DNA from 2 places in the Bacillus altaicus genome. Region 1 is predicted to be linked to the other one. Evidence: riboswitches for the same ligand, from Rfam matches in the RefSeq annotation. Region 1 holds a riboswitch; the other holds the start of a gene.
What was found. Region 1 has a riboswitch for S-adenosylmethionine ahead of ACE38F_RS00600 (ABC transporter permease). Riboswitches for the same ligand answer to the same signal wherever they lie in the genome.

Region 1 (7,445 bases):
CACAGGCAACGAGGCTGTTACTAAATTAAGTCCCCTTCTACAAGAATTAAAATTTGATAAAAATACGCCTGATCAAGAAGTGATTGATCAAGTAGTAAACGTGTTCAAGCTTGATAAAGACTATCAAAAATTTAATTTAGAAGTTGTTTTCTCTGACGGAACGAAAAAGGAATATAAGAAAGAAATAAAATAAAGAAGTAGGCGATTGCCTACTTCTTTATTTTTTAATTTTTACGTATCTTAGTTCTGGACTAGAACCAATAATGAATTGGACGCCAGATACTGATGATTTTTGTAAATACGAAGCGCTTGGGAAAATAATTGGGATCAATGGTGTATCATCAAACATAATATCTTCTGCTTTATGCAATAAGTCAAAACGCTTATCTTCGTTTTGTTCAACTTCTGCCTCTTTTACTAAAGCGTCAAATTCTTTATTATGCCATTTTGCATAGTTGTTTGGACCATCACCTGCATATAAATCTAGTTTAGTAATCGGATCCAATAGAGAGCCGCCCCATCCCATATAAGCTAATTGGAAATCACTTTGCTTATATGTGTCGATGTAACTCTTCCACTCTTTATTTTCTAATTTAATATCTACACCAAGATTTTTCTTAAACATTTCTTGCATTGCTTCTGCTACTTTTTTATGTTGTGTATCTGTAGTGAATTTTAATGTCACTTCAGGTAATGTAGACCAACCTTGCTCTTTCATGCCCTCTTCTAATAATTTTTTCGCTTCTGCTGAATCGAATTTTACGTAATCGCCTTTTTCTTTACGGAAATCACGACCACCTTGTGTTTTTGCCCCTTCTGGAACAAAAGCATATGCTTCTTGTGCATTATTTTTATACAGTTTTTCAACGATAAACTTACGATCAACCGCTAATGAAAATGCTTTACGTACTTTCGCATTTGTAAACGGCTCTTTTTCTACGTTAAACGAATAAATATAAGATGAGAATCCTGCAACACGCTTATATTCTTTGTTTCCTTTTTCTTTTTCAATCATCTCTTGTGGTAAGCTACTTAGCAAATCTAATTCTTTTGACTTGTACAATTGGTACGCTGTTTTAGAATCTGGAATAATACGAAACTCAATTTCTTTTAATGTTACCTTTTTATCATAGTATTCTTTATTTTTTTGTACTGTAATAGCTTGGTTATGCTTCCATTCTTTTAACGTGAATGGTCCGTTCGTAATTAACTCTTTTGGATCTGTTTTTAATTTATTATTATCATCAATTGATTTTTTAGATAATGGAATAAATAATAAACTTGCTAATTTTTGTTTAATAGAAGCAACTGGGTGCTCAAGTGTTACCTTTAATGTTTGAGGATCAACGACTTGAATACCAACTTGTCCTTCTTCACCTTTTCCAGTATTATATGCCTCTGCTCCTTTAATAAAATACATTTCTGTCGCATTCATAGAACCTGTTTTTGGATTTAATAATCGCTTCCATGCAAACTCAAAATCATTTGCTGTAATAGAAGAGCCATCTGACCATTTAATATCTTTCTTTAAATGAATTGTATATTCAGTTCCATCCGCATTTACTTCTTCTTTCTCTGCCAATTCATTTTGATATTTCCCGTCACTATCTTGCGTATATAAACTTGAAAACAACTGTCCAATTATGTAACCTGACGTGCTATCTGTCGCAATGGCAGAATCAAGCGTATATGGATCACTACCAATATTCGTTACTAATCGATCTCCTTCTCCCTTACTAGCACTTGCTTTTGAAGTGTCTTTCTTACCGCAAGCAACAGAAGTTATTGCTAAAACAGTCATAATGACAAATAATAAAAACTTCTTCATCCTACATTCCCCTTTAACCTAAAATTTTTGGTGTTGATGCTAATAATGTTTTTGTATAAGAATGTTGTGGATTACGGAATACTTCTTCCGTATTTCCAAATTCAACAAGTTCTCCTTTGTATAAGACAGCCACTTTTTCACATAAATAGTGAACCATCGGTAAATCATGTGCGATAAATAAATATGTATAGCCTTGTTCCTTTTGAATCTTTTGCAGCAAATGTACAATTTGGATTTGCAGTGAAACATCTAATGCTGAAATTGGTTCATCAAGGATTAATACTTCTGGCTCACATAATAGCGCTCTTGCAATGGCAATACGTTGACGCTGTCCACCGCTAAATTCGTGGGGATAACGATCAATATATCGTCTATCTAATCCAACACGCTCTAGTGCATCACCTGCGACTTTATCTTTCAATCCTTTATCGCCTAAACCGAATGAAATATATCCTTCCGTTACGCTATCGCGTACTTTCCAGCGCGGATTTAATGCAGCTGTGGAATCTTGAAAAATAAACTGTACTTTCTGTAAGAAATTCCGCTTATTAGCCGACTTCAGCGTGTGAACAACTTGACCGTTATAATCAATTTCACCAGACGTTGGTTTTTCAATCCCAGCTATGAGCTTACCAAGTGTTGTTTTTCCTGAACCACTTTCTCCGATAATGCCAAGAGTTGTTCCTTTCGGAATAGAAAGTGATATACCTTTTAACGCTGCGATTTCTTTATTTTTAATTCCATACGTTTTCGTTACTTGCTTTACAGTAATTAAATCTGTCGTCATGAGGCATTCACCTTCTCTTTTGATTTCGCTTTATTATGCTCCAGAATATGCTGCCAGCAATGTGAACTATGCTCCTCAGAATATGTTGTTCTCTCTGGGAAACGATGGATACATTCTTTTAGCGCTACAGGACAACGATTCACAAACGGGCACCCAAAACTATTTAACGTTTCAATTGAAGGTGTTGTTCCCTCAATTGCCCGGAGTACCTTTTCTGAATCATCCATATTCGGAATTGCTTGTAATAAACTTTTCGTGTAAGGATGCTTAGGAGAGCCAATTACTTCTTGAATCGTTCCTTTTTCAACAATGCGCCCCCCGTACATAACAACTACTCGGTCAGCGATTTCACGCACAAGTGCCAAATCATGAGTAATTAATAAAATACTCGTATTTTGTTTTTCTTTTCGCTCTTTTAATAACCCCATAATTTGTTTTTGAATTGTTACATCTAACGCCGTTGTAGGTTCATCTGCAATAACGAGCTTCGGGTGACATGCAAACGCAATTGCTAAACAAATACGCTGCCTCATACCTCCGCTTAACTGATACGGGTATTGTTCAAAGCGTTTCTCTGCTTCATGTATCCCTAAATCATTTAGTAAGTTAATTGCAATTTCTTTTGCCTCTTTTTTCGATTTCTTTTCATGCTGCACAATTACTTCTGTAATTTGTCTTCCCACCTTCATCGTCGGATTTAAAGATGAAAGCGGGTCTTGAAAAATAAAGGAAATATCTTTCCCGCGAATTTGATTCCATTCCGATTCTTGTAAATCTGTTAATTCCTTTGATTGGAAAGATACATTTCCATCATCAATATGAATTGATTCTTGATTCAAGCCGATAATTGATTGTGCTGTAACACTTTTCCCTGAACCACTTTCTCCGACAAGTGCAACTATTTCACCTTCGTTAATAGAAAAGGAAACATGCTTCACAATTGCTTGCTTACTATTCTCTTTTTCAACGGCCAACGTTACGTTTTCTAAAGATAAGATTTGTGCCATGTTTTTTCTCCTTTCGATTACGTTTTACAATTTTCGGATCAATTGCATCTTGCAAACCATCACCAATCGCATTAAATGCGAACATGATTAGTGCAATCATGATTGCCGGGAAGAAAAGTTGCCACCATTCTCCGCTTAGTAATGTCCCGAGTGCATCGTTCGTCATCGTGCCCCAACTTGCCGCTGGTGATTGTACTCCAAGTCCGATAAAACTTAAAAATGATTCTGAGAAAATAGCTGCTGGAATTGTAAATGATAAATTTACGATAATAATCCCTGTTAAGTTTGGAATTAAATGCCCATATATAATTTTCATATGAGGTGTACCTAATCGCTCTGCTGCAATAACAAACTCTCTTTGTTTCAATGAAAGTACTTGCGCCCGAATGAGACGTGCCATGCCAATCCATCCCGTTAACGCAAGGGCGATTATAATTGTAAAAAGTCCTGGTTTCATAACGATTAATAGTAAAATAACAATTAATAAATATGGGATACCGTATAACACTTCAATCCCTCTTATAATCCACTCATCAATTAACGTTCCAAGACGATTACGCCCTCTCACATATCCACTAAAACCTCCGATAAGTACACCAAGCCCTATATCAAGAGCTGCCGCTACCAATCCAACTATTAATGAAATTTTCCCACCAGCCCAAGTACGCGCCCAAATATCTCTACCTAAATCGTCTGTTCCAAACCAATGCTCACTACTAGGCGGTAAATTAGTTGCTTCTTTTACTTGTTCACTCGCAGTAAATGACGTTAAACTTTCGCCAATAAGCGAAAAAACAATAATTAGTAATAACGTCACTGCCCCTAAAACTGCTATAGGGTTTGATACAAACTTGCAAAACACTTCCTTTTTTCGGCTAATCGTTTGCTGATCTTTATTTATCGTTAATTCTTTCTTCTCTTCATTCGTTAATAACTGGTCATTAATTTCATAGGCCCCCATTTAAATATCCCCTCCTTACGTAATAGACCGAATACGCGGATCAACAATACGATGAATAATATCTGTAATGAAAATACAAAAGATTAATAATGAACTATAGAAAATTGTTGTTCCCATAATTACTGGATAATCTCGGTTAAAAATACTATCTACAAAATATTTTCCTAAACCAGGAATTGAAAAGATTTTTTCAATAACGAAAGTCCCTGTTAAAAGTCCAGCCATTAATGGGCCAACAAATGTAAGAACCGGAACAATCGCATTTCGAAGAGCATGTCTTATAATGATTTTCTTAATTGGTATACCTTTCGCTCTCGCTAGCTTAATATAATCACTCTGCAACACTTCAATCATATTAGAGCGAACAAATCTTGTAATAACTGCGATTGGCCCGAGCGCCAATGCGAAGGAAGGTAATACCGTATGCTCGAATGTTCCCCAAGACGCCACTGGTAGTAATTCAAATTGGATGGCGAATACTTGTATAAATAGTGGCGCTAAAATAAAACTAGGAATAGAAATACCGAGAATCGCAAGCAAGCTCACACTATAATCAATCACTTTCCCATGATATAGAGCGGCAAATGTACCTGCGGCAATTCCGACTAACAATGAAATAACAAGTGCTTGTAAACCAATAATTGCCGACGGTCCAAAACCGGTTGTTATAATTTCCGATACACCTTGACCTGTCGATTGAACAGATTCACCAAAATCAAAATGAACTACCCCATCCAAATAAGCAACATACTGATTCCATAACGGTTCATCAAGTTGATACTTCGCTCTCATGTTTTGTATTACTTCTTCAGGAAAGATTTTCGCATCTGACGAAAATGGATCACCTGGAATAATATGCATAATTAAAAATGTTACTGTCGTAATGACCCATAGCGTGAATACCATAACCGATAGTTTTTTAATAACATACACTTCAATAACCCCCTAAACAAATGAATTTACTTTGTTTTATTGACATATTTGTTCCCATTACTCCTTTTCCACTTCTTAAAACACAAAAAGCCTTGATCTTAAAAAATAAGATCAAGGCTTAATAAAACGATGCCCATCACTTATCTTGCAAGCCTTGCTTGCTGGAATTAGCACGGTGTTCTATTACAGAACCCGCTGCTGAGGTGTCATAGGGCCAGTCCCTCTACCTCTCTGGATAAGTAAATTGCTATATTATTATTTGGTTCAAATTGTATATTTTGAATTATAATTCTGAAAAAATGAAAAGTCAATCTAATTGGATATATTTAGAAAAATCAGTTTTTAATAGCGTTATTTCTTAAAATCACTACTTTAGCTTATAATAAAATTAATTACTTTAAAGGAGTTATAAAATGGATCCCTTACTTCTGGCTACTATAGGATTGCCATTAACAATCGTCATACTCGTCATCATTGGCTTCTACAAACTCTTCATTAAAAAGAAAAGCATCACTTCTTTTTACACTCCATTCGATAATATTACTGGACAAACAATTTCAGAATTTCATGAAGAACAAAAGGTATTAGTATCCGAGGATGAAGACGGAGATGGTAAGAAGAAAAAATAACCTTGCGCATGCGCAAGGTTATTTTTTCGCCTCTGTTTGAAAGCGTTTATAGTATGTCGATGCTGTTGAAAAATGAATTTCTATATCACGAATCAACGAGGAATCTTCTTCCTCTGCTAACTTCTGCAATTTTTTCATTGCTTGTTCTGATTCATTTAAGAAACCAACATATAGTTCATGTTCGTCCTCTTTCGACTTCGGCACACGAATTTCTTTACGCATATGATCAATATCTTCTAACATGCCCGTTGTTACCTTTTGCACGTCTTCTTTATATTTAGCATTAGTTATTTCCTTGCCGCCCTTTTCTTTCGCCACTTCCCATAACTGTAATGCTTTATTAATTTCTTTGTTCATCTTCACATCATACTTTTCATGTACCTCGCGATACACTTTCATCTCTTCTGTCTGTTCAGTAGATTGTTCTACCTTTTCTTTTGGTTCTTTCGCTTCTTTATTCCCATTACATCCTGCTAGAAGGATCATACTTCCCATTACAGCAATACCCAAAACCTTCTTCATCTCTTTTTCTCCTTTTATCTACAGCTACTACGAATTATAGTTTCCTTTATCTCCACTTGTTATTATACCGAGAACGCCCTGATTTTTGCACTCGAGACCACATCTTAATATATATACCAACATTTTTGTCACAGTATCGTCACTTTATGCAAATAACTTTTGCATGAGTTATTTCAAGGAAATGAAAAAAAAGAGCTGATTCAAAGAAATGTTTGAATCAGCTCTTTTTTGTTAAGCCTCTAAATTTTGTTGCAGTTCAAACTGCTTTTCACTTCTTTTTGCCATGAATAAATAGCATAACACAGCACCAATTTCACAAAGAGCTATAACAACACCCATAGGAAGTGCTGTATTACTTCCGCCAATACCTACTAGCGGTGCAACAAGCGCTCCTGAAATGAACTGTAATAAACCTAGTAAAGCTGATGCTGTTCCTGCAGCTTGTTTTTGATTTCTCATCGCTAACGAGAAGCCAGTTGTTGATACAACCCCAACACTTGATACAACGAGAAATAGCGAGCATAAAACACCGATTAGACCTATTCCTAATACGATTGTAAGTAGTAACGATAGACCGCCAACAGCCGCAATAACAATACCGGAAACAAATAATGTCTTCTCATCCACTTTTCCTGCTAAACGACCAGTAACTTGGCTAGCAATAATAATACCAATACCGTTAATTGCAAAGAACAAACTAAACTGTTGTGGTGATGCCCCGTATATATTTTGCAACACGAACGGTGAACCAGAAATATAAGCAAACATTGCAGCTGTT
Region 2 (7,445 bases), 1.5 Mb from region 1:
TGATCTTGCAATAGGTTAATTGTTTCGATGACACTTTCATTCCCCACTGCAAAAGCAATACGCCATCCAGCCATATTGAAAGTTTTCGATAAAGTGTAAATTTCAATTCCTGTATCTTTGGCACCGTCTGCCTGCAAGAAACTAACAGGCTTTTGACCATCAAATCCGATAGCACCGTAAGCAAAATCATGAACAACTAATATACTATGTTTATTAGCAAAATGAATGGTTTCATCAAAGAAATCTTTTGATGCTGTAGCACCGGTAGGGTTATTTGGATAGTTTAAAAACATTAACTTTGCTTGCTTGGCAATAGAGTCATCAATTTTTGTATAATCCGGTAAAAAATTATTTTCTGCAATAAGCGGCATTGTTTCAAAGTGCGCTTTTGCTAAAGCAACTCCAGATAAATAATCTGGATAGCCTGGATCTGGAACGAGAATGGTATCACCAGGGTTTGTAAAACAAATTGGTAATTCTACTAATCCAGCCTTTCCGCCAAACAAAATAGCAACTTCAGTTTTTGGATTTACTACTACATCATATTCGCGTTGATAGAATGTTGCCACGGCTTCTTTTAAGCTTTCATGTCCGCGAAATGGCGGATATTTATGATGAATGCTCTTTTCAGCCGCATCTTGTAAAGCTTTTACGATATGCTGCGGTGTTGGTTGATCTGGATTACCTTGACCTAGATTAATAACATCGTGACCAGCTGCAACGACTTTGTTAACTTTTGCAACAAGTGAAGCGAAAAATTGTGTCGGCAATGATGTTACTACTTTGGAAGGTTGAAAATTTTTCATACTTTCCACCTCTTTTGAAAGTTGTTACAATTCTAGTGACAAATGATATAATCTTTCCAGTATTTTGTAAAGAAAAAATTAAGAATGGAGCGGACAAAATGAAAGTGGCATGTATTCAAATGGATATTATCTTTGGAGATGTAGAAAAAAATATTGAGAATGCTAAAAATAAAATAAGCGAAGCGATGAAGGAAAGACCAGATGTTATCGTCTTACCAGAATTATGGACAACAGGATATGATTTAACAAGACTTTCTGAAATTGCAGATAGGGATGGATTGGAAACGAAAGAAAAGTTGAAAGAATGGTCGAAACAATATGGTGTACATATTGTTGGTGGTTCCATAGCAAAGCAAACAGAGCAAGGTGTTACAAATACAATGTATGTTGTAAACAATGAAGGGAAGCTAGTCAATGAATATAGTAAAGTACATTTATTTCAGCTTATGGATGAACATAAATATTTAGTAGCTGGCAATGAGACAGGTGAATTTAAGCTAGATGATGTAGAGTGCGCTGGCATAATTTGTTATGATATTCGTTTTCCGGAGTGGATGCGTGTTCATACTGCTAAAGGGGCAAAAGTTTTATTTGTTGTAGCAGAATGGCCATTAGTTCGTTTAGCACATTGGCGTTTGCTTTTACAGGCGAGAGCAGTTGAAAACCAGTGTTATGTTGTAGCATGTAATAGAGCAGGAAAGGATCCGAACAATGAGTTTGCAGGTCATTCTTTAATTGTCGATCCTTGGGGTGAAGTTGTAGTAGAGGCAAATGAAGAGGAATCTATTTTATTTGGAGAGCTGAAATTCGAGAAAATTAAAGAGGTTCGCAAAGGAATCCCAGTTTTTGCAGATCGCCGTCCAGAATTATACAAATAAAATGTTGACAAGTGATTTTTATTCTTGGTATAGTCTTCATCATAAAGTTAAAAATTCAAAAAAATTATACAACTCTTATCAAGAGCAGGTGGAGGGATTTGGCCCGATGAAGCCCAGCAACCGACCGCAATACCATTGTGAAATGGGGCGTTTATGACGTCAAAAGGCACGGTGCTAATTCCAGCAGAAAGTAAACTTTCTGGCAGATAAGAGGGGAGAAGATAAACTTCAAACCTCTTTCTTTGTGGGAAGAGGTTTTTCTGTGCTAGAAAAACCTCTGAATTAAAAGGGGGAGAAGACGATGGGATATTATTCATTAACAGAAGTAACAGCTGTACACTACGCAAAAGAACATGGCTATTTTGAAAAGAAAGCAAATGTAGTTTGCCATGAAATTGGAGATGGCAATTTAAATTATGTATTTAAATTAGATGATGGAGAGAAGACAATTATAATAAAACAAGCACTTCCATATGCGAAAGTAGTTGGTGAGAGCTGGCCATTGTCAATAAAAAGAGCAACGATTGAAAGTAAAGCACTACAAATTTTCGCGAAGTATGTACCGGAATACGTTCCAAAAGTATACAGTCATGATGAGGAGTTGGCAGTGACAGTAATAGAAGATTTATCAAGGCTAACGATTACAAGAAAAGGATTAATAGACGGAGAAGAGTATCCTCTTTTATCCCAGCATATTGGTCGCTTTCTAGCACATGTTTTATTTTATACTTCAGATTTCGGCGTACGTTCAGAAGAGAAAAGAGTGTTAGATAGTGAATTTGTTAATCCGGATCTTAGTAAAATCACAGAAGATTTAGTGTTTACAGATCCGTTTGGTCATTATGATACGAATGATTATGAGCCAGAGTTACAACTAGCGGTTGATGAACTGTGGAGTGACAAAAATTTAAAATTAAAAGTAGCACAGTATAAGTATAAGTTTTTAACGAGAAAAGAAGCGCTCATTCATGGGGATTTACATACTGGTAGTATATTTTCATCGCCTTCTGAAACGAAAGTAATTGATCCGGAATTTGCAACGTACGGTCCATTTGGATTTGATCTTGGCCAATTTATTGCAAATTTATTATTAAATGCGTTATCGCGTGAAGAGGAAAAAAGAAGTGTGCTATTTTTCCATATCGAGAAAACATGGAGTTATTTTGTAGAAACTTTTACAAAGCTATGGATTGGAGAAGGTGTAGAAGTATATACGAAAGAGAAACAATGGTTACCAATTATTTTGCAAAATATTTTTAGTGATATTGTTGGATTTGCTGGATGTGAACTTATTCGTAGAACAATTGGTCTAGCACACGTGGCAGATTTAGATGAAATATCAGATAAAGAAAGAAGAATTCAAGCTAAAAAACAAGCACTTTATTTAGGAAAAGAACTATTAAAATATGAATCAAAGAGCGCAGATATACAACTGTTCCGAACATTATTTCAACATACAATTTCAGGAGGCGTAAAGGCATGAGTACAATCATTACTATTCCGAGATCTGTAAGTTGGAAAGGAGATGCCATTGCGGTATTAAACCAAACAAAGTTGCCGCATGTCACTGAATACAAAACATTAACGAATGTTGAAGATGTATGGAAAAGTATCATTATGTTAGAAGTACGCGGAGCACCTGCAATTGGAATTGTAGCTGCGTTTGGTTTGGCGCTTGCGGCAAAGAAATACGATGCTACAAATATCGATGAATTTCAAAAGAAGTTTAATAGAGATTGTAACTATTTAGGGACATCACGTCCGACGGCAGTCAATTTATTTTGGGCAATTGATCGCATGAGAGAAGCAATACGAGGGATTTCTACAATAAAAGAAGCACAAAAAATATTAGAAGAGGAAGCACTTCGTATTCAGCAAGAGGATGAAGTGGTGTGCCGAAGTATTGGAGAACATGCTTTAACATGTTTTAAAGACGGTGATAAAATTTTAACAATTTGTAACGCTGGAAGTATTGCAACTGCTAGATATGGAACAGCATTAGCCCCATTTTATATTGGGAAAGAGAAGGGTGTACGTTTACATGCGTATGCGTGTGAAACGAGACCGGTTTTACAAGGTGGTCGTTTAACGACATGGGAATTGAAGCAAGCAGACATTGATGTAACGCTTATTACGGATAATACTGCAGCACATGCAATTCGAACGAAAGAAATTAATGCGATTATTGTAGGAGCAGATCGAATCGTTGAAAACGGTGATACTGCTAATAAAATAGGAACATTAAATTTAGCTATATTAGCAAAGTATTTCGGTATCCCATTTTATGTTGCAGCACCGTTATCTACATTTGATACTACGAAACAAACAGGTGCTGAAATTGTCATTGAAGAAAGAGATGAAACAGAAGTTACGAAAATTTTTGGGAAACAAGTGGCGCCACTTGGAACGCCTGTATTTAACCCTGCATTTGACGTAACACCGCATGAATTAATTACAGGAATTATCACTGAGAAAGGTATTTTACGTGGAGATTATAAGCAAGAAATTACATCATTATTTGAAAAAACAAGCTAACTGCTCAGTCGCTATATAAAAAAACCGGTAGAAAAACATTTTTTAAATGGTCGAGAGGGACTGGCTATGTATAGGAGCGTTCAGGGCCTGTTCCTACCACGCGCAACGTTTTAAAACAAAGAAAGGTAGCAAGGTGTAGGAACATTTGTATCTTCATGGCAGCAATCTATATGCTGAAAAATGAAATGTATGGCTGAGTAGTTAAAAAAACAAGATAATAAAAAATAGCTTGTTTTTTATGCCTTAAGTCTTCCTTTCCTCTTATTTATGTAATGAAGGGAGGAGAGAAAGATGGATGAGTGGATCAGGATGATAGGTAATGTGGGGTTTCCAATTGTTGTAACGCTATATTTACTACATCGCATTGAAAGTAAATTAGACGGAGTGATTGTTGCAATTGAGAAACTCCCTAAACAATTACTAAAGTAGGAAGATCCTCGCGATAGAAAGTAAAATAAAGTTTGCTCTTCGTGAGCAAACTTTATTTTTTATTGAGCAGTATATCCACCATCGATAACAACTGCTTGACCAGTTATGCCTTTTGCCTTTTCACTTGCTAAAAACATAGCATAATCTGCAATTTCTTGTACTTGCAACAAGCGCTTCTGCGGTACAAGAGGATAAATAACATCTTCTAAAACATTTTCAAGTGGTACATTTCGTGTAGTTGCTAAATCTTGTAGTTGATTTCGTACAAGGGGAGTATCAACATATCCGGGACAAAGAGCGTTTACAGTAATTCCATGAGTTGCTCCCTCTAAAGCAGCCACTTTTGTTAATCCGATTACGCCATGTTTCGCACTATTATAAGCAGCTTTTCCAGCAAATCCGACAAGGCCGTTAATAGAAGCGATATTAATAATTCGTCCATACTGTTGTTTCTTCATAATAGGAAAGGCAAGCTTGGTTGCAATAAATGGAGCAATTTGCATAATTTTAATAAGAAGTTCGAACTTATCCGTTGGAAAATCTTCAATTGGTGAGACGTGTTGCATTCCTGCGTTGTTAATTAATACGTCTAATGAACCGAAGTGAGTAACTGTTTGAGAAATTGCTGCTGCAATTTCTTCTTCAGCTGTAACGTCACATTTTAAACCGATAGCTTGATAGCCTTCTTTTTGCAATTGTTCAGCAGCTTCTTTTGCACGATCTTCAAGACGATCACTAATGACAACTTTAGCACCTTCTTTTGCGAAAGCACTTCCCATTTCATAACCAATACCGCTCGCAGCACCTGTTAAAAAGACAACTCGATTTGTAACCATGATGAAAAACACTCCTTCATAATAAAAGTTCTCTTATTGCTCTATTTAGAGAGGTGATAATGAAATCCCTGCAAACATTTGGAAAAATATATTTAGCTATCTTGTTTTACAAAATAGTCTCTGCTATACTATTTTGTAAAGCAAGATACTTACGCTTATCTATCTTGTAAAACAAGATAGTGGGAGGATTTGAAATATGTCGACAAGTCAAATGCTAAAAGGGATTTTAGAAGGTTGCTTACTTGCTATTATTTCTGAAGGTGAAATATATGGTTATGAAATGAGTGAAAAACTAGCGAAATATGGTTTCACAATGGCGAGTGAGGGAAGTATTTATCCGTTATTAATACGAATGCAAAAGGAAGGATTAATAACAAGTGTGATGAAGGAATCTCCATCTGGTCCAAAGCGAAAATATTATACATTAACAGAAAAAGGCGAGGAAGCACTGGATGAATTTATGGATCGCTGGGAAGCGATGCAAAGTAGTGTAGAGCGTCTACTTGAAGGGAAGGGGAGAAAAAAATAATGCTATCAAATGAAGCGCGAAATTTTTTATTGGATATGAGATTATTTTTAACTGCAAAGAGTGTGAAAGAAAGCGATATTGAAAGCTTTTTAGAAGATGCAGAGTTGCATTTAATAGAAGGTCAGGGTGAAGGGAAAAGTGTAGAAGATATTTTCGGAAGTTCACCGAAAGAATACGCGAATGAACTTGTAAAAGTGATGGAAAGGGATAGACAGGAAACGTGGAAGCAAATTGGGTTTACGGTAATGAATATCGTTTCGTTTTGGATTATTGCTTCTATTTTAATAGTTAATAATGGGATTTTACAGATTTCGCTTATTCAGTGTATTGGCTATAGTTTTACATTGATTTTAGCTGTTATGGGTCCTAATTTTCTGCTTCGTAAAATGACATTTGTAACAAGTCTTACAAAAACGTGGTTTTCCATGTGGTTTTTAGTCATGATCGCGCCAATGTTTTTATTAGGAGCAGTTACGATATTAGATGTGATATATCCTACAACGATGTTTACGTTGACTCTAGTCCAAAGTTATATATTAGCTGGAGGGATCTTTATCCTCACGGTAGCTATAAATATATATTTTGAAGGATGGTTTAAAAACTTATATTTAATTATTCCGCTTTCTATTATGTTAGTTTTTAAAACATTTACATCGGAAGATCTTATGCCAATGTTATTTCAAATTGTATGCTTGTATGGAAGTTTATTTATTTTAATTTTCCTTGAAATTATGATGAAGGCGAATAGAAGAGAAACGGTTAAATAAGGGAGGGATAAAGGTGTTATCGAATGAAGCACAAAAATTTATAGATGAAACTCAAGGGTATTTACGAATAAAGGGCATTAGAGAAGCAGATATTATTTCTTTTATAGAAGATGCGGAAGTTCATTTAGTAGAAGGAGAAAAAAGAGGGAAGAGTGTAAGTGATATATTTGGTCATGCTCCAAAGGAATATGCTAATCAACTTGCAAAAGAGATGGAGATAGATAAGAAAGGTAATTATAAATTATTGCTTTACTTTATTGTAAACTTATTAGCATTCACGATGATGAAGAGTGTATTCTTTAGTGAAGCTGATCATCGTTTGTCGTATTCTTTAGTTGAATTAATTGGATATCCAATTATGACTTTTGTAGGGGTTAGTGTATTAATATTGGGGATGAGAACAGCAGCCTTTAAGCGTAAAAGAACTGAGTTTTTAATTATGTATATAACCGGTGCAATATGGTTTTTATCAATTTTTAGTATTGCATTATTAAATAATTTTTATGGTACAACATTTATTAAATTTACTGCTACAGAAAGTTTCACTCTTGTTGGCATAGTAGTTCTTTTTGCAGCTATTGTAAATATTAAATTTGGTGGTTGGTTTACTTTGTCTTATTTACTAGTTCCAATTGTATTAGAATATGCATTTGTAACGATAGACT

Region 2: another riboswitch for S-adenosylmethionine. It lies ahead of mtnK (S-methyl-5-thioribose kinase); the one in region 1 lies ahead of ACE38F_RS00600 (ABC transporter permease).

The regions. Positions count from the first base shown of each region.
Region 1 is NZ_CM143394.1:114,990-122,434, forward strand. Features, by position in the region: gene ACE38F_RS00575 (YusW family protein) at 1-193, shown strand, start outside; gene ACE38F_RS00580 (peptide ABC transporter substrate-binding protein) at 218-1,828, opposite strand; gene ACE38F_RS00585 (ABC transporter ATP-binding protein) at 1,842-2,615, opposite strand; gene ACE38F_RS00590 (ABC transporter ATP-binding protein) at 2,612-3,622, opposite strand; gene ACE38F_RS00595 (ABC transporter permease) at 3,579-4,583, opposite strand; gene ACE38F_RS00600 (ABC transporter permease) at 4,599-5,516, opposite strand; SAM riboswitch class I at 5,654-5,758, opposite strand; gene ACE38F_RS00605 (DUF3951 domain-containing protein) at 5,930-6,145, shown strand; gene ACE38F_RS00610 (hypothetical protein) at 6,164-6,667, opposite strand; gene ACE38F_RS00615 (multidrug effflux MFS transporter) at 6,899-7,445, opposite strand, start outside.
Region 2 is NZ_CM143394.1:1,651,663-1,659,107, forward strand. Features, by position in the region: gene ACE38F_RS08780 (pyridoxal phosphate-dependent aminotransferase) at 1-806, opposite strand, end outside; gene ACE38F_RS08785 (carbon-nitrogen family hydrolase) at 821-1,684, shown strand; SAM riboswitch class I at 1,757-1,897, shown strand; gene mtnK (S-methyl-5-thioribose kinase) at 1,986-3,167, shown strand; gene mtnA (S-methyl-5-thioribose-1-phosphate isomerase) at 3,164-4,219, shown strand; gene ACE38F_RS08800 (YvrJ family protein) at 4,511-4,648, shown strand; gene ACE38F_RS08805 (3-hydroxybutyrate dehydrogenase) at 4,708-5,484, opposite strand; gene ACE38F_RS08810 (PadR family transcriptional regulator) at 5,681-6,013, shown strand; gene ACE38F_RS08815 (DUF1129 domain-containing protein) at 6,013-6,780, shown strand; gene ACE38F_RS08820 (DUF1129 domain-containing protein) at 6,794-7,445, shown strand, end outside.